Linked DNA regions of Rhodobacter capsulatus SB 1003. The protein of the gene in region 1 binds, or shares a complex with, the protein of each later gene. Links are inferred from orthologs where the notes say so. Each region holds a gene or a part of one and is shown on either strand. Other genes may lie near its edges.

Region 1 (10,690 bases):
GTGACCGAAATGTGTCGGAAACTGCCCGCAGGCTGAATATGCACCGTCGCACCTTGCAGCGGATTTTGGCCAAACGCAGCCCGCGATAAACAAATATATCTTGATTGCGCGAACATAATATTCGATATCCATGAAACCACTCACTGGAGGTTTTCATGGATATCGACGCGCTTTCACTGAACGAACTCAAGGCGCTGCGGTCCAAGGTCGACCGCGCAATCGTCACCTACGAAGAGCGCAAGAAAAAGGAAGCCTTTGCCGAACTCGACGAGATCGCGCGCAAGATGGGCTATCCGCTGGCTGAAATCCTGACCATGGTCGAGACGAAACCGCGCAAGACCGTCGCGGCGAAATATGCGAACCCGGCCAATCCCTCCGAAACCTGGACCGGCCGCGGCCGCAAGCCGAAATGGGTCGAAGCCGCGCTGGCTTCGGGCAAGTCCCTGGAAGATCTGACGATCTGATCAGGCTTCGGCCTTCAACCAGTCGATGAATATCTTGGCCGCCGGGTTCAGCCGACCCGGCGGCCTGACAATATAATAGCCCAGGCTTTCCTCGGTCAGCTCGTGGATTTTCACCAGCCAGCCGAGTTTCAGATCCTCGACGATCAGCGCCTCGGTTTCCAGATGCAGGCCGATGCCTTCACGTGCCGCGGCCAGCGCCAATTCCTCGTTCGGAAAATCGACGAATTTCAGCGCTGCCGGAACCAGCCCCATCGATTCCAGCAATTGCATCTGCTCCGGCCAATCGCCTTCTCGCACCCATGGCAGCATCGCCATTTCCCGCAGCGATAGTTTTTTTCGCCCGCCAAGCAATTCCGGCGCCGCCACCACAACCTGCGGGGCAGCGGTCAGAAACACCGAAATCACCCCGGGCCATTTTCCGACCCCGAAACGAATGCCGATATTCGCGCCGATTTCCTTCAGATCGACCAGCCGGGCATCGGGCAAAAGCGACAGCGGAATATCGGGGTGTTTCTTCCAGAACCGCGCCAGTCGCGGCATCAGCCATTCCGAGGCGAAAACCGGCGGCACCGTCACCGTCAGCGCCTTTTCGCTGGTGTCGGCGCGCAGCATGTCCGCCGCCGACTGGATCATCGAAAACCCGTCTGCCAGCGCCTTGGCAAAGCGTTCGCCCTCGGGCGTCAGGTGCAGATGCTTGCCGTCGCGCCACACGAGCGGCACGTCCAGATCGGCCTCCAGCGCGCGGACTTGTTGCGCTATGGCAGCGTGGGTGACATTCAGCTTGCGGGCCGCCGCGCTGAACCCCCCCTCGCTTGCCGTTGCGGCAAAGGCGCGCAGGGCTGTCAGCGGCGGCATCTTGCGCCAGTCGATTTCGCTCATCTGTTAGCCTGCCTATCATCTGTGGAAAAATTCCTGACTCGCCTTGCGGCCCGCGTCAAGGCATTCAGAAGGCACAGAGAGAAAAGGAGATCCGCGATGTTCCGGATTCTTGGAGAAGTGATGGCCCTTGCCATGGGTGGCTATGCCCCCCGCGCCCGCAACGCTGGCGAATACAAGTTCAACCGCTGAGGGACCTCAGAAGCACATGGTGACGCGCGGTAAAGGCTGCGCGCACCTCGGGCGGGGGACGCAGGCGGATCGCCAGACCCCGCACAAGGACAGGATCGGGCTTTCCGAAGATCCTGTCCGCCTCGGCCTCTGAAAATCCCGCGATCTGTTCGGCCTCGAGCCGGGCCGAAACCGTGTCTGCCGCCTTGATCGCGCGTTTGATCGGGGCGGGCAGCACCGCGGGCAGGCCGAAGCGCAGATGCACCGCCGCCGTCAGCCGGTCATCCAGCTCCACATAGCCCTTGCCGATCGCCGCCTTGACCGGGGTGATCATGTCGCCCAGCACATATTCGGGCGCGTCATGCAACAAGGCCGCCAGCCGCCAGCGTTCGCCGATGCCGGGATTGGCGCGGGCGAAAAGCTCTTCGACCAGCAGCGAATGTTCCGCCACCGAATAGGCGTAATCCCCCGTCGTCTGGCCGTTCCAGCGCGCGACAAAGGCCAGCCCATGGGCGATATCCTCGATTTCGATGTCCATCGGCGTCGGGTCGAGCAGATCCAGTCTGCGTCCCGAAAGCATCCTCTGCCACGCCCGTTTCATCGCATTCCCCCGTTTACCCCCTGCTAGCCAAAGCGAAACGGACTGTAAACGTCGCAGGTGCGCTTCGTTGCGCCACGGGGCTCAAGATGCTATGCAACCACCGACTGAAATTCGAGGAGCGCCCGATGGCCGATTACATCGTCAAGGATATCAAACTGGCCGAGTTCGGCCGCAAGGAATTGGATATTGCCGAAACCGAAATGCCGGGCCTGATGGCCTGCCGCGAGGAATTCGGGCCGAGCCAGCCGCTGAAAGGCGCCCGCATCGCCGGTTCGCTGCACATGACGATCCAGACCGCCGTTCTGATCGAAACGCTCAAGGCGCTGGGGGCCGATGTCCGCTGGGCCTCGTGCAACATCTTCTCGACCCAGGATCACGCCGCCGCCGCCATCGCCGCGGGCGGGACGCCGGTCTTTGCCGTCAAGGGCGAGACGTTGGAAGAATACTGGGCCTATACCGACAAGATCTTCCAGTTCCCGGAAGGCACCTGCAACATGATCCTGGATGATGGCGGCGATGCGACGCTCTACATCCTTTTGGGCGCCCGCGTCGAAGCTGGCGAAACCGATCTGATCGCCACGCCCACCTCGGAAGAGGAAGTCTGCCTCTTCAACCAGATCAAGAAGCGCATGGTGGAAAGCCCCGGCTGGTTCACCCAGCAACGCGCGGCGATCAAGGGCGTTTCCGAAGAAACCACCACGGGCGTGCACCGTCTTTACGACCTGCACAAGAAGGGTCTCTTGCCCTTCCCGGCGATCAACGTGAACGACTCTGTCACCAAGTCGAAATTCGACAACAAATACGGCTGCAAGGAATCGCTCGTGGACGGCATCCGCCGCGCCACCGACGTGATGATGGCGGGCAAGGTCGCCGTCGTCTGCGGCTATGGCGACGTGGGCAAGGGCTCGGCGGCCTCGCTTCGCGGTGCGGGCGCCCGGGTCAAGGTGACCGAAGTCGATCCGATCTGCGCGCTGCAAGCGGCGATGGACGGCTTTGAAGTCGTCGTGCTGGAAGATGTGGTCGCCGACGCCGATATCTTCATCACCACCACCGGCAACAAGGACGTGATCCGCATCGAGCACATGCGCGAGATGAAGGACATGGCCATCGTCGGCAACATCGGCCATTTCGACAACGAAATTCAGGTCGCGGCGCTGAAGAACCACAAATGGACCAACATCAAGGACCAGGTGGACATGATCGAGATGCCCTCGGGCGCGCGGATCATCCTTTTGTCCGAAGGCCGTCTGCTGAACCTCGGCAATGCCACCGGCCACCCCAGCTTCGTGATGTCGGCCAGCTTCACCAACCAGGTTCTGGCGCAGATCGAACTGTGGACCAAGGGCGCCGAGTATCAGCCGGGCGTCTACATCCTGCCGAAATCGCTCGATGAAAAGGTGGCGCGTCTGCATCTGAAGAAGATCGGCGTGAAACTGACCACGCTGCGTCCCGATCAGGCCGAATATATCGGCGTCACCGTCGAAGGCCCGTTCAAGTCGGACCATTACCGCTATTGATCCTGCCATTTGCGGCAGCGGGCGGGGCCTTCGGGCCCCGCTTTCATTTGTCCCCTGCCCTCTCGGCAAAGACATGCCGGTGCCGCGGAAATTCCTTTGTCTCGCTGCGCGGTCCCGCCTAGGCTTCTGGCGGAGGACGCGCCAAACCGGAGAGAGGCAGATGGGCAAACGGGACGCATTGATCGCAAAATATGCCGAGGCTCTGCAGGGCAAATGCGGGATCACGCCCGACATGGCGCTGCTGGAGAAAGTCACCATCGGCTGCGGACCGGCGATCTATGACCCCGATGCCGAGATCGTCGCCGCGACGCAGAAATCCGAGATCGATCAGATCCGGCGCAATTTCCTGATCCGGAAGCTGGGCCTGCCCGACGGCCCCGATCTGGAGGATGCGATCGATGCCGCGATCGAGACCTATGGCCGGTCGGAACCGCGCAAATATCGCGCGGTGATCTATTACATGCTGGTCCGGCACTTCCGCAGGGAAAGCCTGTATCTGTAAGTCAGATCAAGGCCTTGATCGCGGCCACATGGGCGGGCCTTGCGGCGGTCGCATCGGCGAGCAAATCGGCCAGCGCCGCATCCATCGCCTCGGGGGCGACGATCCGGTCGAGCAACCCCCAGGCAAGCGCCTCCTCGGCCTCGATCTTCTGCCCGGCCATCAGGATCATCTTGGCCCGCGACGGCCCGACAAGCGCCGCAAGCCGCTTCGGGTCCGAGGGCTGCGGCAGGAAGCCCAGCTTCATCACCGGGTAGAACAGCTTCGCCTGCGGCACCGAAATCCGCAGATCGCAGGCCAGCACCATCCCCATCGCCCCCCCGGCCAGCGTGCCGTTCAGCGCCGCGATGGTCAGACAGGGCAGCGCCGCGACCGCGCCGGACAGCCGTTCCCAGACCGGATCGGTGGCCAGCCCCGCCCGGGCCTCGTCCAGATCGGCCCCCGCCGAAAACACCTTGCCGGTGCCGCGCAGCACAAGCGCATGCGCCTCGGCCCGACCGGCGGCCTCGGCCGCATCGGCAATGTCGGAGAGCATCCCCCGGGTCAGCGAATTCGCCTTTTCCGGCCGGTTGATCGTCACCGTCCAGATGCCGTCCGCCGATTTCACCTCGATCATCTTGCCCTCCGCCTGCCGCCTTGCCCCCGTGTTAGCAACCCCATTGCCCCTTGACCATTACCGATGTGCAGCGGAAGGTGGAGCCATTCCTTATCCAAGAGGCCCCCGATGGCACGGCTCACATCCGCTGGCACAACCACTTTCATCGCCCTTCTCATGAGTTCGACCGCCGTCATGGCCGATGTGACGCCGGAAGAGGTCTGGGACAGCTGGCAAAAGCAGTATTCCGCCTATGGTTTCACCGTCACCCCCGGCGCGGTCGCGCGCGACGGCGACGTTCTGACGATTTCCGATCTTGTCCTGACGAACGAGAGCACCACCGAAATCGGCACCGACAAGCAGGTGTCGAAAACCGTGCTGACCGTGCCCGCGATCCTGCTCGAGGATCTGGGCGACGGCACCGTCGAGGGCACGATCGAGGGCGAGATCACCGGCAGCAATGACACCACCGACGCCACCGGCAAGACCGAGACGGCAAAGATCAGGATCGACAAGACCGATGCCAGCGTGGTGATCTCCGGCACGCCCGAGGAAATGTCCTATCTGGTCGATGCGCCCGAGATTTCCGCCAGCATCGAGGCCCAGCCCTCGGCCCCGGGCGCGCAGCCGGCGCTTTTGGGGATGACGCTGACCGGGCTTGCCGGCACGCAGATGATGACCACGACCGGCGGCCAGGGCACCAAGGCCGATCTGACCGCCGAAACCATGGCGCTGACGATGACCGGCAGCGATCCCGAAGACGCGACCACGATCGATGCGACGATCGAGATGCAGGATCTGGCGATCAAGGGCGACAGCCTGATGCCCGAAGGCGCGGATGCCGCGGAACTGGGCGATGCGATCGCCAAGGGGATGCGCACCAACAGCCAGATGAGCTATGGCGCGCTGAGCTACACCATGTCCTCGAAGACGAAGACCGGGCCCGTCAGCATGTCCGGCTCTGCCGAAAGCGGTCAGGCGATCATCGCTTTCTCGCGCGAGGCGGTGCGGTATTCGGCCACCGGCAGCAAGACCAAGGTCGATATCCAGACCGCCGAATTCCCGATGCCGCTTTCGGCCACCATCGATCAGGGCGAAGTCGACTTTGCCATGCCGCTGAGCGCCAAGCCCGAGCCGCAACCCTTCACCAGCAAGGTCTCGCTGGTCGGGCTGAGCCTTTCCGATCAGATCTGGTCGATGCTCGACCCGACGGCGCAGCTGAGCCATGGTCCGGCGACGCTGATCGTCGATCTGACCGGCACCGGCAAGCCGCTGGTCGATCTGTTCTCGGCTGCGGCGGCCGCCTCGCCGGTGCCGCCGGTGCAGATCGACAGCCTGAACGTCAACAAGCTGCAGCTGACCGCCGCGGGCGCCGAGCTGACCGGCAATGGCGCGCTGACCTTCAACAATGCGACGGCCACGCCGATGCCGCTGGGCGCCATCGATCTGAAACTGTCGGGCGCGAACAAGCTGATGGACGGGCTGGTGGCCATGGGGCTGATGCCGCAAGATCAGGTGATGTTCGCCAAGATGATGATGGGCATGTATGCCGTGCCCGCGGGCGAGGATCTGTTCACCTCGAAGATCGAGTTCAAGGAAGGCGGCCAGATTCTGGCCAATGGCCAGCCGATCAAGTAAGACAAACCTGCCGAACCAGCGAAACCGCCCGGCTTCCCGGGCGGTTTTCCACAAGGAGAGCCGATGCCCCCCGTTCTTGCCGATCTGACCGATGCCCTGCTTTCCGCCGCCCGCAAGGCCGGAGCCGAGGCGGCCGATGCCCTGGCCGTCGATGGCCGCGCCGTGTCGATCGATGTCCGCGGCGGGGCGCTGGAACAGGCGGAACGTTCCGAAGGGCTGGAAATCGGCCTGCGCGTGCTGATCGGCGGGCGTCAGGCCTGTGTTTCCGCCTCGGACATTTCCGCCCGCACCATTGCCGACATGGCCGAACGCGCCGTGGCGATGGCCCGCGAGGCGCCCGCAGACCCGCATGCCGGTCTGGCCGATCCGGCGCAGCTGGCGCGGGACTGGGACGTTGCGGCGCTTGAACTGGCCGATCCGGGGGCGGAACCCTTGGCCGCGGCACTGGAAACCGACGCGCGCGAGGCGGAAGCGGCGGCGATGGCGGTGCAAGGGGTCTCGCAGGTGCAATCGGCCTCGGCCTCGTGGTCGAAGCGGCTCTTGCACATGGCGGGAACGAACGGCTTTTCCGGCGGTTACGCCCGGACCTCGCGCTCGATCTCGGCGGTGGCGATTGCGGGCGAAGGCGCGGCGATGGAACGCGACTGGGCCTCGGAGGCGCGGATCTTCGGCGCCGATCTGCCCTCGGCCGCGTCGATCGGGCTGCAGGCGGGCGAACGTGCCGTGGCCCGTCTTGGCGCGGTGCAGCCGAAAACCGGGGCCTTTCCGGTGCTGCTCGATGAACGCGTCGCCGCCAGCCTGATCGGCCATCTGCTCTCGGCGATCAACGGCACCGCCATTGCCCGCGGCGCCTCCTGGCTGCGCGACGGTCTGAACACGGACGTGCTGCCCAAGGGCCTGAGCCTGATCGAGGATCCGTTCCGCCGGCGCATCTCCGGCTCGCGTCCCTTCGATGCCGAGGGCCTGCCCCCCGCCCGCCGCGCCATCGTCGAGGATGGCGTGCTGACCGGCTGGGTGCTGGATCTGGCGACGGCGCGCAAGCTGGGGCTGCAAAGCACCGGCAATGCGTCACGTGGAACATCGACGCCGCCCAGCCCCGCCGCAGGGAATGTGGCGCTGACGCAGGGGACGAAATCGCGCGAGGAGCTGATCCGCGACATGGGCACCGGGCTTCTGGTGACCTCGTTCATCGGCGCGACGATCAACCCGACGACGGGCGATTATTCGCGCGGGGCTGCGGGCTATTGGGTTGAAAACGGCCAGATTTCGCATGTGGTGAACGAATGCACCGTGGCCGGAAACCTGCGCGAGATGCTGCGCCGGATCCTCCCCGCCAATGATGCGCGCGGCCATCTGAGCCATGTCGTGCCGTCGCTTTTGATCGAGGGGCTGACGATTGCCGGGTCCTGATGCCGCCACCGATCTTGACCTGCTGATCCGCGCCGCCGAGGCCGCGGGCGAATTGGCGCTGCAATATTGGAAACATGCGCCGAAGCAATGGGACAAGGCGGGCGATGCCGGTCCGGTCTCCGAGGCCGATCTGGCGGTGAACGACCTGCTGGCGCATCTTTTGCGCAAGGCACGGCCCGAATATGGCTGGCTCTCCGAGGAAAGCCAGGACGATGCGGCCCGTCTGTCCTGTCGGCGCCTGTTCGTCGTCGATCCGATCGACGGCACCCGGGCCTTCCTGTCGAACGAACCGGGCTTCGCCCATGCGATCGCGGTCGTCGAAGATGGCGAGGTTCTGGCGGGCGTCGTGCATCTGCCGGTGTTCGAGGAAACCTATGCCGCCGTGCGCGGTGGCCCCGCGCTGCTGAACGGGCAACCGATCCGCAACACCGACCCGGGGGCGATCGAGGGCTCCAGCCTGCTGGCCTCGAAAGTTTGCGACATCGCCACGCATTGGCGCCACGAAAGGCCCGGTTACCGGCGGTTTTTCCGCCCCTCGCTGGCCTGGCGGCTGTGTCTGGTCGCTGAAAGCCGCTTTGACGCCAGCCTGACGGTGCGGCCGACCTGGGAATGGGATGTGGCGGCCGCCAGCCTGATCGCCACCTGTGCGGGGGCGCTGGTGACCGACCGTTCCGGGGCGCCGCTGCGCTTCAACACGCCCTCGGCACAGATCGAGGGGCTGCTGGTCGGTGCCCCCGGATTGCACGCGCAATACCTTGCGCAGTTGCGGCCGCAATCCGAAGAATCCGGGCTCTGATTACCGGATATAAACCTTCTCTCCCTAGGTTCAGCCTTGGCAAGAACTGCTGAACAAGGGGGAACCCCATGCCAAGGCTTTGGCGAATCGTCTTTTTTCTCATGCTTGGCATGTCTTTTCCGCTGCGCCCCGCGCAGGCTTCGGAAACCGCGCAGGGCATCTCGGCCACCTGTGAACGGGTGGCGGAATATGCGGCGCAGCAAAGCGGCGTTCCCGTTTCCGTCCTGAAGGCGATTTCGCTGACCGAAACCGGCAAGAAGATCGACGGCAAGCTGCGTCCCTGGCCCTGGACCGTGAACATGGAAGGCGCGGGGCATTGGTTCGACACGCTCGACGAAGCCCGCGCCTATGTGTTCCAGGAATTCAAGCGCGGCGCCCGCAGCTTTGACATCGGCTGCTTCCAGATCAATTACAAATGGCACAACGAACATTTCTCCTCGATCGACGAGATGTTCGATCCGAAGGCGAATGCGCTTTACGCCGCCCGCTTCCTTTCGGATCTTTATGCCGAAACCGGCTCGTGGAACGCGGCGGCGGGGGCCTATCATTCCCGCACCAAGGAACATGCCGACCGCTATTCCGCCCGCTTTGCCGAGCTGCGCGAGCGTTTCATGGGAGCGGATGGCGAAGCTGACGTGCTGGCGATGAATGCCGCGCCCGACCAGATGCCCTATGGCGACATCCCCGAGATCCCCGATATCGTCGCCGCGATGAACGCGCCGATGACGCCGCCGAAACCGCCGCGGGTCAATTCCTATCCGCTGTTGCGGCGCACCGGAACCGTCTCGCCGCCGCTGGGGGGCGCCCCCGGCGCCAGCCTCTTCGCCATCTCTCTCGACAAGTCCCAGGTGAACTGATGCCGAAGCTGACCCTTGCGGCGATCTTCCAGCCGACCATCCTGCTGGCCATCGCCCTGATGACCGTGATCGTGATGATGATCCTGCCGGTTCCGGCCTGGGTTCTTGACACCGGCCTCGCGGTGTCCTTCGCGCTGGCCATCCTGATCTTCACCGTCACCCTGTTCATCGAGCGGCCGCTGGATTTCTCGGCCTTTCCGACGATCCTGCTCGCCTCGCTGATGCTGCGACTGTCGCTGAACGTCTCCTCGACCAAGCTGATCATCGGCAACGGCCATACCGGCACCGCCGCCGCCGGTCACGTGATTGAGGGATTCGCCAATTTCATCATGGGCGGCTCGGTGATGATCGGGCTGGTCGTCTTCGGCGTGATCATGATCGTGAACTTCATCGTGATCACCAAGGGCGCGGGCCGGATGGCCGAAGTCGGCGCCCGTTTCGCCCTTGATGCGATGCCCGGCAAGCAGTTGGCCATCGACAGCGACATGAACGCCGGCGCCATCGACCATGCCGAGGCCCGGGCACGGCGCGAAAAGGAACAGGCGGAAACGACCTTCTTCGGCTCGCTTGACGGTGCGTCGAAATTCGTCAAGGGCGATGCCATCGCCGGTCTCCTGATCACGCTTCTGAACCTTGTCGTCGGCCTTGCCATCGGCACGATCGTGCATGACATGCCGCTGGGTCGCGCGCTGGAAACCTATGCGATCCTTACCGTCGGCGACGGTCTGACCAGCCAGATCCCGGCCGTGATCATCTCGATCGGCTCGGCCATCCTGCTGTCGCGCGGCGGCACCAAGGGCTCCGCCGATTCCGCCGTGTTCGAGCAGCTGGCGCGCTACCCTTCGGCGCTGGCCACGGTGGCGGCGCTGATGGCGGGCTTCGCCATTTTCCCCGGCCTGCCCTTTGTCCCCTTCATGACGGGCGCGCTCATTCTGGGCGGAACCGCCTTCTTCGTGAGCCGGAAAGCGCAGAAAAAAGCCGAGCTGGAGGCGATGAAGATCCCCGAAAGCGCCGAGCCGAAGAAACGCAAATCGATCGGCGACGTGTTGGATGTCGATGATATCCACGTCGAATTCGCCCCGGATCTGGTGGCGATGGCGCTTGATCCGGCGACCGGCCTTGATGCGCGGATCACCAACATGCGCAACCATGTGGCGGCAAGCTATGGTCTGATCCTGCCGGAAATCCGCCTGACCGACGATGCGACGCTGGAGTCCGGTTGCTATCGCATCCGCATTCAGGGGGTCGAGCAAGCCAAGGACCGGC
Region 2 (10,775 bases), 3.2 Mb from region 1 along the record:
CCGACTTCGCGCAAGAACGCCAGCCCCTGCCCCGAGATCAGTTCAAAGGCCGAGACACAGCCCGCAAACCGCGCCTGTGCGAGGCCGAGAAGCTGCACCGCCGCCGCGGGGGACGGCACGGCCATGAGCGCCACCCCCTCGACCGCGGGGGGCTCGTGCAGCCGCAGACTGGCCGCGGTGATGATCCCCAAAGACCCTTCCGAGCCGATGATCAGATCGCGCAGATCATAGCCGGTGTTGTCCTTGGCCAGCCGCTTCAGCCCGTGCCAGATCGTGCCATCGGCCAGCACGACCTCCAGCCCCAGACACAAAGCCCGCGCCGAGCCATAGCGCAGCACGTTCACCCCGCCCGCATTGGTCGCCAGACAGCCGCCGATCTGCGCGGAACCTTGCGAGGCCAGCGTCAGCGGAAAGCGCTTGCCCGCCGCCGCCGCCGCGTCCTGCACCGCCTGCAGCGTCGCCCCCGCCTCGATCACCAGCGCCTGCGGCGTGACCTGTCGCACCGCCCGCATCCGCTCCAGGCTGAGAAGCACCGGCGCCGGCCCCTCGGGCGCCACCTGCCCGCCGACCAGCCCGGTGCCGCCGCCAAAGGGCACGACCCCCACGGCTTCGGCATGACAAAAGGCCAGAAGCGCCGAGACCTGCGCCACGCTTTCCGGCCGCGCCAGCACCCCCGCCTGACCGCGCCAACGTCCGCGCGGCTCTTCCAGATAGCGCGGCTCGGCCTCCCCCAGCCACAGCCCCGGCACCGCCACGGCCAGTCGTTTCACAAAAGCAGCATCCGCCGGGTTCAGCACGGCTTTCCCCTTTATCTTGCCTCAAATATCCCGCGGGGGGTCGCCGGTCGGGCGCCACCGGTTCAAGCCCGGCCGGCGACGGGCCGCGAAGCCCCCCGGCTTCCTCAGCCGATATCGGTGCGCCCGCGCCGGTCCGGGCGCAGGTTGGCGTAAAGCACATGGTTGCGCCAGCGCCCGTTGATCTGCAGATAGGCCTGCGAGACGCCCTCGTATTTGAAGCCGGATTTCTCCAGCACCCCACGCGAGGCGGCGTTTTCCGGCAGGCAGGCGGCCTCGATCCGGCTCAGATCCATCGGCCCGAAGGCATGATCCACCACCGCCGCGATCGCCTCGCGCATGAAACCCTGCCGGGCATAGCGGGCGCCGACCCAATAGCCCAAAGTGCCCGCCTGCGCCGGTCCGCGGCGGATGTTGTCGAGCGTGATCGCCCCCAGCACCCGCCCCGTCGCCCGCTCGATCAGAAAGAACGGCAGCGCCGTGCCCGCGGCTTCCGCCCGGGCCGCCCAATAGACGCGGTTGGCAAAGGCCTTGCGGCCCAGATGCTCGGCCGACCACGAGGGCTCCCAGGGCGTCAGGAAATCGCGGCTTTCGGCGCGCAGGCTGGCCCAGTCGCGGAAATCGGAATGCAGGGGCAGACGCAGCGTCATCCGCTCGGTCTCGACCTGGGGTTTCCGACGCCGCAGGAACATCAGGCCGCAAGCCTCCGCCGCAGCCCCGCCAGATCCGGCGCCGCTTCGGCGGGCCCGTAAAGCGCCAGCGCCGTGCGATCCTGCGCGATCATCCGCCCGGCATAGGACCGCACCGCCTCGACCGTCACGCCATCGATCAGCGTCGAGACCTCGTCCAGCCCCGGCACCCGGCCCCAGATCGCCAGATTGCGCGCCATCCGCTCGGCGCGGCTTGACGGGCTTTCCAGCCCCATCAGCATTCCCGCCTTCATCTGCGCCCGCGCCCGCGCCACTTCGGCCTCGGTCATGTCCTCGGCCGCGCGTTTCAGCTCGTCGATGGTCAGACCGCAGAGATCCGCCACTTCCTCGCCCGAGGTGCCCGCGTAAATCGTGATCATCCCGGTGTCGTCATAGGCCCCGGCCTGCGCGAAGATCGAATAGCAGAGCCCCCGTTCCTCGCGGATCTTCTGGAACAGCCGCGAAGACATGCCGCCGCCCAGCGCCGTCGCATAGACCTGCGCGGTGTAAAGATCGGCGTCGCGATAGCCCGGCCCCTCGAAGGCGAGCGCGAAATGCACCTGTTCCAGGTCTTTCAGCTCGCGCCGTTCATTGCCCGACCAGCGCGCCAGCTGCACCGCGGGGGCGCCGATCGGGCGCAGATGGCCGAAAAGCCGCTCGGCCTGTTTCACGATCGCGGCGTGATCGACGGCGCCTGCCGCCGAGAGGATCATCTGATCCGGCCCGTAATGTTCCGCCACGAACCGCTCGAAATCCTCGCGGCCGAAGCGTTCGATGTTCTCCGACGGCCCGAGGATCGTGCGCCCCATCGCCTGATCGGGATAGGCGGCCTCCTGCAGCCAGTCGAAGATGATGTCGTCGGGCGTATCGAGCGCCTGACCGATTTCCTGCAAGATCACATGACGCTCGACCTCGATTTCGCGCGGATCGAAGACCGAGTTCAGCACGATGTCGGAAATCACATCGAGCGCCAAACCGACATCGGCCTTCAGCACGCGGGCGTAATAGGCCGTCGCCTCGCGCGAGGTATAGGCGTTGATATAGCCGCCCACATCCTCGATCGCCTCGGCGATCTGCAGCGCCGTGCGGGTCTTCGTGCCCTTGAAGGCCATGTGCTCCAGAAAATGCGCGATGCCGTTCTGTTCCAGCCGTTCATGGCGGCCGCCCGCCAGCACCCAGACGCCGACCGAGGCCGAGGCAAGGCCCGGCATGCGCTCGGTGACGATGCGCAGGCCGTTGGGCAGCGTGGTCAGCTCGATCATGCGCGGGGCTCCCCAAGCGTCCGGGCCTTGCGGATCAAGGCTTCCAGCGCGGCCAGATCATTGGGCACCCGGGTGACGCGCTCGGGCCGCTCGAACAGATCGGCCATGCGGGCGGGCAGGCCGGGGCGCAGGCCGGTGGCAGCCTCGACCGCATCGGGGAATTTCGCCGGATGCGCGGTGGCCAGCGTCACCATCGGGGTCTCGGGGCGGGCATGGGCATGACCGACGCGGACCCCCACGGCCGAATGCGGGCACAAAAGCTCGCCCGAACGCGTCCGTTCCTCGGTGATCGTCTGCGCGGTCTCGGCCTCCGATACGCGGCCCGAGGCATAGGTTTCGCGCAGGGCCTCCAGCGCGCCTTGGGACACGGTGAAGCCGCCCTTGGTCTTCAGCTCCTCCATCAGCTGCGCCACGGCGGCGCCGTCCTTGCCATAGGCCCAGAACAGCGCGCGCTCGAAGTTCGAGGAAATCTGAATGTCCATCGACGGGCTGATCGAGGGTTTCACCCCGTCCATCCGGTATTCGCCCGTGCTCAGGCAGCGGTGCAGGATGTCGTTCTGGTTCGTGGCAATCACCAGCTGCTCGATCGGCAGGCCCATTTCGCGCGCGATGAAGCCCGCGAAAATGTCGCCAAAGTTCCCGGTCGGCACGGTGAAGCTGATCTTGCGGCCGGGCGCCCCAAGGCTGACCGCGGCGGTGAAATAATAAACCACCTGCGCCAGCACCCGCGCCCAGTTGATCGAGTTCACACCGGCCAGCCCCACCTCATCGCGGAAGGCGAAGTCGTTGAACATGTCTTTCAGCCGGTTCTGGCAATCGTCGAACGTGCCCGACAGCGCCAGCGCATGCACGTTGCTTTCCGCCGGCGTCGTCATCTGACGGCGCTGCACGTCCGAAACACGCCCGTGCGGGAACAGGATGAAGACATCGACATTCTCAAGGCCCTTGAAGGCCTCGATCGCGGCCGATCCGGTGTCGCCGCTGGTGGCGCCGACGATGGTGATGCGCTTGCCCTGTTTTGCCAAGGCGATCTGGAACAGCTGCCCGATGATCTGCATGGCGAAATCCTTGAACGCCAGCGTCGGGCCGTGGAACAGCTCGAGCAGGAAATGCCCCGGCGCAAGCTGCACCAGCGGCGCGCGGGCGACATGGCCGAAGCCCGCATAGGCCTTGGCGATGGCGCCTTTCAGCTCTGCCTCGGTGAAGGTGTCGCCGACGAAAGGCGCCATGACGCGATAGGCCACCTCCTCGTAGCTTTGCCCGGCCATCGCGGCGATCTCGTCCTTGCTCAGGCTCGGCACCGTTTCGGGGACGTAAAGTCCGCCGTCGCGGGCAAGCCCGGTCAGCATGGCTTCGGCAAAGCTCAGGACCGGGGCCTGCCCCCGGGTGGAGATATAACGCATCATTCGCCCTTCGATTTCGGTAACGCCTGATACGCGAGAACGGAAACCTTGTCAGCCCCAAGCATCAAGGCCGGGGCCTTGCCGCCTTCGCTTTTGCGCGATTGCCTTTCCTTTCACCCGGGGCGGCTATATCTGCAAGGGATCACCCAAAGGAGCCGCAGATGAGCCAGGACCGCTTCGCCCCCTTCGAGACGCAGATCGACGAGGCTTCCGCGCTGGCGATCCTGCGCGCGGCAACGGCGGGGGCCGATGATGGCGAGCTGTTTCTGGAACGGATGCGTTCGGAGAGCCTCGTCTTCGACGATGGCCGGGTGAAGACGGCCTCTTATGATGCGTCGGAGGGGTTCGGCCTGCGCGCCGTGCGCGGCGAGGTGACGGGCTATGCCCATGCGACCGAGATTTCGGAAGCCGCGCTGAAACGGGCGGCGGAAACCGCGCGGCTGGCCGTGGGCGATGGCGGCGGGGTGATGGCGGCGCCACCCGCGCGCACCAACCGGCATCTTTACGGCGCCGCCGATCCGATGGCCGATGCCGCTTTCGGCGCGAAGATCGAGATCCTGCGCGAGATCGACGCTTTCACCCGCGATCTCGACCCGCGCGTGGTGCAGGTGACGGCGACGGTGGCGGCGAGCCTGCAGGAAGTGTTCATCCTGCGCCCCGAAGGCGGGGTGCTGTCCGACATCCGGCCGATGGCGCGGGTGAATGTCTCGGTGATCGTCGAGGAAAACGGCCGTCGCGAAAGCGGCACGAATGGCGGCGGCGGGCGGATCGGTCTGGCGGGGCTGATCGTGCCCGGCCATTGGCAACCGATTGCGCGCGAGGCTTTGCGGATCGCGCTGGTGAACCTGTCGGCCGAACCGGCGCCCGCGGGGGCCTTTGATGTCGTGCTGGGTCCGGGCTGGCCGGGCGTGATGCTGCATGAAGCCGTGGGCCACGGGCTTGAGGGCGATTTCAACCGCAAGAAATCCTCGGCCTTTTCCGGCCGGATCGGGCAGCAGGTCGCGGCGAGGGGGGTCACCGTGCTTGATGACGGCACGATCCCGGACCGGCGCGGCTCGATCAGCATCGACGACGAGGGCACGCCCTCGCACCGCACCGTGCTGATCGAGGACGGCGTGCTGGTGGGTTACATGCAGGACCGGCAGAACGCCCGGCTGATGGGCGTCGCGCCCACCGGCAATGGTCGGCGCGAGGGCCATGCCCATCCGCCGATGCCGCGGATGACGAACACCTACATGCTGGCGGGCACGGCCGATCCCGCCGCCATCCTCGCCGATCTGAAGGACGGGATCTATGCCGTCGGTTTCGGCGGCGGGCAGGTCGACATCACCAACGGCAAGTTCGTCTTCAACTGCACCGAGGCTTACCGGGTGAAGAATGGCCGGGTGGGCGCGGCCTTGCGCGGGGCGACGCTGATCGGCGACGGCCCGGCGGCGATGAAGCAGATCCGCGCCATCGGCAACGATCTGGCGCTGGATCCCGGCATCGGCAATTGCGGCAAGGCCGGGCAATGGGTGCCGGTGGGCGTGGGCCAGCCGACGCTCCTGATCGGCGGGCTGACCGTGGGCGGTTCGGCCGCCTGATTCGCCGCGCCCCGGACCCGGTTCGGACCCGCCCGGACCCTCTTGCGCATTGATGCACGGAAAGGACGGGCTCCCCGGGGCCCTCTGCGCAATTTAAACATGTTATTTGAAAATTTTCTTCAACTTTGAGACGAATCGCACTCTTGGTAACTCTTTGTTAAGATTAATGCGGCAGATTGATCTTGCGACGAGGCGGAGGGACGGATGAAAACAAGTTTGTTTTCTTACCCCACCCCCTTCACCCCACCCACCACGGAAGAAGACGAGCTCTCGTTTCTCCGTCTCGCTCGCTCCCGTCGTGTCGGGGCCACGACCTTCCACCGATTGCTGAAAGACCATGGCAGCGCCGCCGCCGCGCTGGACGCGCTTCCGGGCATTGCCCGGGCCGCCGGATCTGCCGATTACAGCCCCTGCCCGCCCGGCGTGGCCAAGGCGGAGCTGAGCGCCGGCCGGCGCCTTGGCGCAAGGCTGCTTTTGCCCGGGGGGCCGGGCTATCCCGCCGATCTGCTGGAGCTGCCCGATGCGCCGCCCGTGCTTTGGGCGCTGGGCCGGGTCGATCTGCTGGCCGCGCCGCGGGTCGCGGTTATCGGCGCCCGCAATGCCTCGTCGCTGGGGCAAAGGATGGCGCGCAAACTGGCCGAAGAGATGGGCCGGGCGGGATTCGCCGTCGTCTCGGGGCTGGCGCGCGGCATCGACGCCGCCGCGCACGAAGCCGCCCTGCCCTTCGGCACGATCGCGGTGATGGCGGGCGGCCTCGACGTGATCTATCCGCCCGAGAATCGCGATCTGGCCAGCCGCATCGCCACCGGGGGGCTGCTTCTGGCCGAACTTCCCCCGGGGACCGAACCGCAGGCCCGGCATTTTCCGCAGCGCAACCGGATCATCGCGGCGCTGGCGCGCGCGACGCTGGTGGTCGAGGCCGCCGCGCGCTCGGGCAGCTTGCTGACCGCGCGGATGGCGCTGGATTACGGGCGCGAGGTGATGGCGGTGCCCGGTCACCCGATGGATGCCCGCGCCGCGGGCTGCAACATGCTGATCCGCGACGGCGCGGTGCTGATCCGCGGCGCCGAGGATGTGATCGAAGCGATGGGCCTTGAAGCCGCGCCCCGGGCGGAGCCGCGCCCCGATCCGCGACCGTCGCCCCAGCCCGCCGCCGCAGCGAAAGCCGGTCCGATGGCCGCCGTCACCGGCCTGCGGGCGCGGCTGCTGGCGCTTCTTGGCCCGGCGCCGACGCCCGAGGATACGGTGATCCGCGATCTGGGCATCGATGCCGCCACCCTGTCACGCGAAGTGATCGGCCTTGAAATCGAAGGCGAAATCACCCGCCATCCGGGCGGGCTGCTCAGCCGCGGCTGATCCGGGCGCGGTTGATCCCGGGCGCGGCCTCACATGCCGCCGCAGGCCTCGGGGATCACGTCGCGGAAGGTGGCGCAGATCGGCTCCCAGGAATACCAGACATCGGTGGCGCCCACCGCATGATGCACCGCCACCCATTGCCGCCCGGATTTCACCCAAAGCGCCTCGACGTGATCGCCCCCCTCGGCCAGTTCCGGGTCGAATTCCTCACGCAGCACCATCGGCGTCCGCGCCATGTCGATCTTGCCCCCGCCCGGGCGCTGCGGCACCAGCGTGGCGAAGGCGTGATCGCCCTTCACCCGCATCTCGGTCACCACGAATTCGACCGGCGCACCCAGCTGCCACTCTACCAGCGGGCGCAGCGCATCGAGCAGATCCCCCCGCAGTTGCGAGCCCCGCGCCGGGCTTTCCCAATCGCCCGCCACCGCGGCCCCCGCCCAGAAAACCAGCCCCAGAACGGCAATTCCCCGCATCTTTCCCCCTTTCGGCCCGCGCAGGCTGCGACGGAAGCCGGATTGACATTTGCCCCAAACCCCCCGCATGGTCCGCCGCTGAACCGGTTTGCGAGAGTGATCAAGAGGAAGTCATGGCCGTTGTCGTTGTCGAATCCCCCGCCAAGGCCAAGACGATCAACAAGTATCTGGGCTCCGACTATACCGTGCTGGCCTCCTTCGGTCACGTCCGCGATCTGCCGCCCAAGGATGGCTCGGTCGATCCCGACGCCGATTTCGAGATGAAATGGGAAGTCGCGGCGGACAGCAAGAAGCATATCAAGGCGATCACCGACGCGCTGGCCAATGACGACGAACTGATCCTCGCAACCGACCCCGACCGCGAGGGCGAGGCGATTTCCTGGCACCTGCAGCAGGCTTTGGCCTCGAAGCTGAAGAAGAAAAAGGTCAGCCGCGTCACCTTCAACGCGATCACCAAATCCGCGATCACCGAGGCGATGAAAGCGCCCCGAGAGGTCGATCAGGCCCTCGTCGATGCCTATCTGGCGCGGCGGGCGCTCGATTATCTGGTGGGGTTCAACCTGTCCCCGGTGCTGTGGCGCAAGCTTCCGGGCGCGAAATCGGCCGGGCGGGTGCAGTCGGTCTGCCTGCGGCTGATCGTCGAGCGCGAAATGGAGATCGAGGCCTTCCGGGCGCGGGAATACTGGACGGTGACGGCGGAACTGACGACGCCGCGCGGCCAGACTTTCACCGCGCGGCTGACGGTGCTGGGGGGCAAGAAGCTCGACAAGTTCGATCTGACGACGGCGACCGATGCGGAACTGGCGGTGCAGGCGGTGACGAGCCGCGATCTCACCGTGAAATCGGTCGAGGCGAAACCGGCCACCCGCAACCCCTATCCGCCCTTCATGACCTCGACCCTGCAACAGGAAGCCAGCCGCAAGTTCGGCATGGGCGCCAAGGCCTGCATGTCGGCGGCGCAACGGCTTTATGAAGCAGGCCACATCACCTACATGCGGACCGACGGGATCGACATGGCCCCCGAGGCGGTGATGGCCGCGCGTGACGAGATCAAGCGGCGGTTTGGCGACAAATACGTCCCCTCCAGCCCGCGGATGTACAAGAACAAGGCGAAGAACGCGCAGGAAGCGCATGAATGCATTCGCCCCACCGACATGAGCCAGAGCCCGGACAAGCTGAAACTGGCGGATGACCAGTGGAAGCTTTACGACCTGATCTGGAAACGCACGCTTGCCAGCCAGATGTCGGCGGCGGTGATGGAACGGACCACGGTCGATGTCGGCTCGAAAGACAACGAGGTCGAGCTGCGCGCCACCGGCCAGGTGGTGACCTTTGACGGGTTTCTCAAGATCTACGATCAGGGCCGCGACGATGACGAGGGCGAAGATGGCGCCCGTCTGCCGCAGATCATGCAGGGCGAGCCCGCGCAGAAAGGGGCGATCACGCCCGAGCAGCATTTCACCCAGCCGCCGCCGCGCTACACCGAGGCGACCCTGGTGAAGCGGATGGAGGAATTGGGCATCGGGCGGCCCTCCACCTATGCCTCGATCCTGACGACGATCGTCGACCGCGGCTATGTGCGCAAGGACAAGAACCGGCTGATCCCCGAGGACACCGGGCGGCTGGTGACGGCCTTCCTGTCGAATTATTTCCGCCGCTATGTCGAATATGATTTCACCGCCGATCTGGAAACGGAACTGGATGACATTTCCGCGGGCGACCGTCCCTACAGGGACGTGCTGGCCCGGTTCTGGCGCGATTTCTCGGCCGCTTTGGCCGAGACCGCCGATCTGCGCATCGGCGAGGTGCTCTCGAAGATCGACGAGGTTCTGGGCCCGCATCTTTACCCGGCGCGTGCGGATGGGTCCGATCCGCGCTCCTGCCCGGTCTGTTCGGCCGGCCGGCTGCATCTGAAAACCGCGCGCTCGGGCGGGGCCTTCATCGGCTGCGGCAATTACCCGGACTGCCGCTACACGCGGCCGCTTTCGGCCCCTGCGGACGGCGAGGCGGGCGTGCTGGATGGCAAGGTTCTGGGCGAGGACGAGGGCGCGCAGATCACGCTGCGCGTCGGCCGTTTCGGCCCCTATGTGCAAAAGGGCGAGGCAAGCGAAGAGATTCCGAAACCGCCGCGGGCGAGCCTGCCCAAGGGCTGGTCGCCCGAAAGCATCGATCTTGAGCGCGCCCTGCAACTGCTGAACCTGCCGCGCCCGATCGGCAATCACCCCGAGGATGGCGCCCTGGTCGAGGCGGGCATCGGGCGCTTCGGCCCCTATGTGAAGCACAACAGCACCTACGCGAACCTGCCCGATGTCGAAGAGGTCTTCACCATCGGCATGAACCGCGCCGTCGAAGTGCTGGCGCAGAAACTGGCCCGCGGTGGCGCCCGTGGCTCGGCCGCGGCGGCGCAACCGCTGAAGGATCTGGGCGAACACCCGGAGGGCGGCGTGGTGCAGGTGATGCCCGGCCGCTACGGGCCCTATGTGAAATGGGGCAAGGTCAATGCGACGCTGCCCAAGGGCACGGAGCCCGAGGCGATGACGCTGGAAGAAGCCCTGCCGCTGCTGGAGGCCAAGGCCTCGAAAGGCGGCAAGAAGGCGGCGCCGAAAAAGGCCGCCAAGCCCGCCGCCGAGAAGAAACCGGCGGCAAAGAAGGCCGCGACCAAGACGGCGACCAAGACCGCCGCCAAGAAGCCCGCGGCGAAGAAGGCCGCCCCGAAAAAAGCCGCGCCCGAAGCGGACGTGGTCGAGGACTGACCCCTCGCCGCAACGCGGCAATTGACTTGGACCCGTTGCCTTGCCAAGCTTTGCGCAAGGTAACGGGAGGGTTTCATGAACAAGATCTACGGCTCGGCGCGAGAGGCCCTTGACGGGCTTCTCTCCGACGGGATGACGCTGGCGGCGGGGGGGTTCGGCCTTTGCGGCATCCCCGAAATGCTGATCGATGCGCTGGTCGAAAGCGGCATCAAGGATATCACCATCGCCTCGAACAACTGCGGCGTGGACGGGTTCGGTCTGGGCAAGCTCTTGGATACCCGGCAGATCAAGAAGATGATCTCCTCCTATGTCGGCGAGAATGCCGAATTCATGCGCCAGTATCTGTCGGGCGAGCTGGAACTTGAATTCAACCCGCAGGGCACCCTGGCGGAGCGGATGCGGGCGGGCGGCTGCGGCATCCCCGGGTTCTACACCAAGACCGGCGTCGGCACCGTGGTGGCC

Evidence for each region.
Region 2: the proteins of RCAP_RS00265 (region 1) and tldD are in contact, whole or in part, in a solved structure (PDB 5NJ9), measured with the Escherichia coli proteins. The link is inferred for Rhodobacter capsulatus SB 1003 from one-to-one orthologs.

The regions. Positions count from the first base shown.
Region 1 is NC_014034.1:55,411-66,100, forward strand. What follows is about bases 5,726-8,597. They hold RCAP_RS00265 (TldD/PmbA family protein), read left to right. Parts: upstream 5,726-6,424; coding sequence 6,425-7,771; downstream 7,772-8,597. Other genes in these bases: RCAP_RS00260 (DUF2125 domain-containing protein), read left to right, coding at 5,726-6,361; RCAP_RS00270 (3'(2'),5'-bisphosphate nucleotidase CysQ), read left to right, coding at 7,758-8,567. In the rest of the region: RCAP_RS00225 (ActR/PrrA/RegA family redox response regulator transcription factor), read left to right, coding at 1-89; trans-acting regulatory protein HvrA, read left to right, coding at 156-464; RCAP_RS00235 (LysR family transcriptional regulator), read right to left, coding at 465-1,343; RCAP_RS00240 (HD domain-containing protein), read right to left, coding at 1,522-2,112; ahcY (adenosylhomocysteinase), read left to right, coding at 2,238-3,629; RCAP_RS00250 (DUF2853 family protein), read left to right, coding at 3,790-4,131; RCAP_RS00255 (enoyl-CoA hydratase/isomerase family protein), read right to left, coding at 4,133-4,744; more of RCAP_RS00260, read left to right, coding at 4,901-5,725; RCAP_RS00275 (transglycosylase SLT domain-containing protein), read left to right, coding at 8,678-9,424; flagellar biosynthesis protein FlhA, read left to right, coding at 9,424-10,690.
Region 2 is NC_014034.1:3,286,392-3,297,166, forward strand. The notes cover bases 3,564-6,520. They hold tldD (metalloprotease TldD), read left to right. Parts: upstream 3,564-4,309; coding sequence 4,310-5,731; downstream 5,732-6,520. Other genes in these bases: thrC (threonine synthase), read right to left, coding at 3,564-4,148; dprA (DNA-processing protein DprA), read left to right, coding at 5,936-6,520. Also shown: RCAP_RS15290 (FAD-binding oxidoreductase), read right to left, coding at 1-797; RCAP_RS15295 (GNAT family N-acetyltransferase), read right to left, coding at 902-1,486; RCAP_RS15300 (M16 family metallopeptidase), read right to left, coding at 1,486-2,745; more of thrC, read right to left, coding at 2,742-3,563; more of dprA, read left to right, coding at 6,521-7,087; RCAP_RS15320 (hypothetical protein), read right to left, coding at 7,117-7,560; topA (type I DNA topoisomerase), read left to right, coding at 7,674-10,313; RCAP_RS15330 (CoA transferase subunit A), read left to right, coding at 10,389-10,775. UniProt on the Escherichia coli protein: Metalloprotease involved in CcdA degradation. Suppresses the inhibitory activity of the carbon storage regulator (CsrA).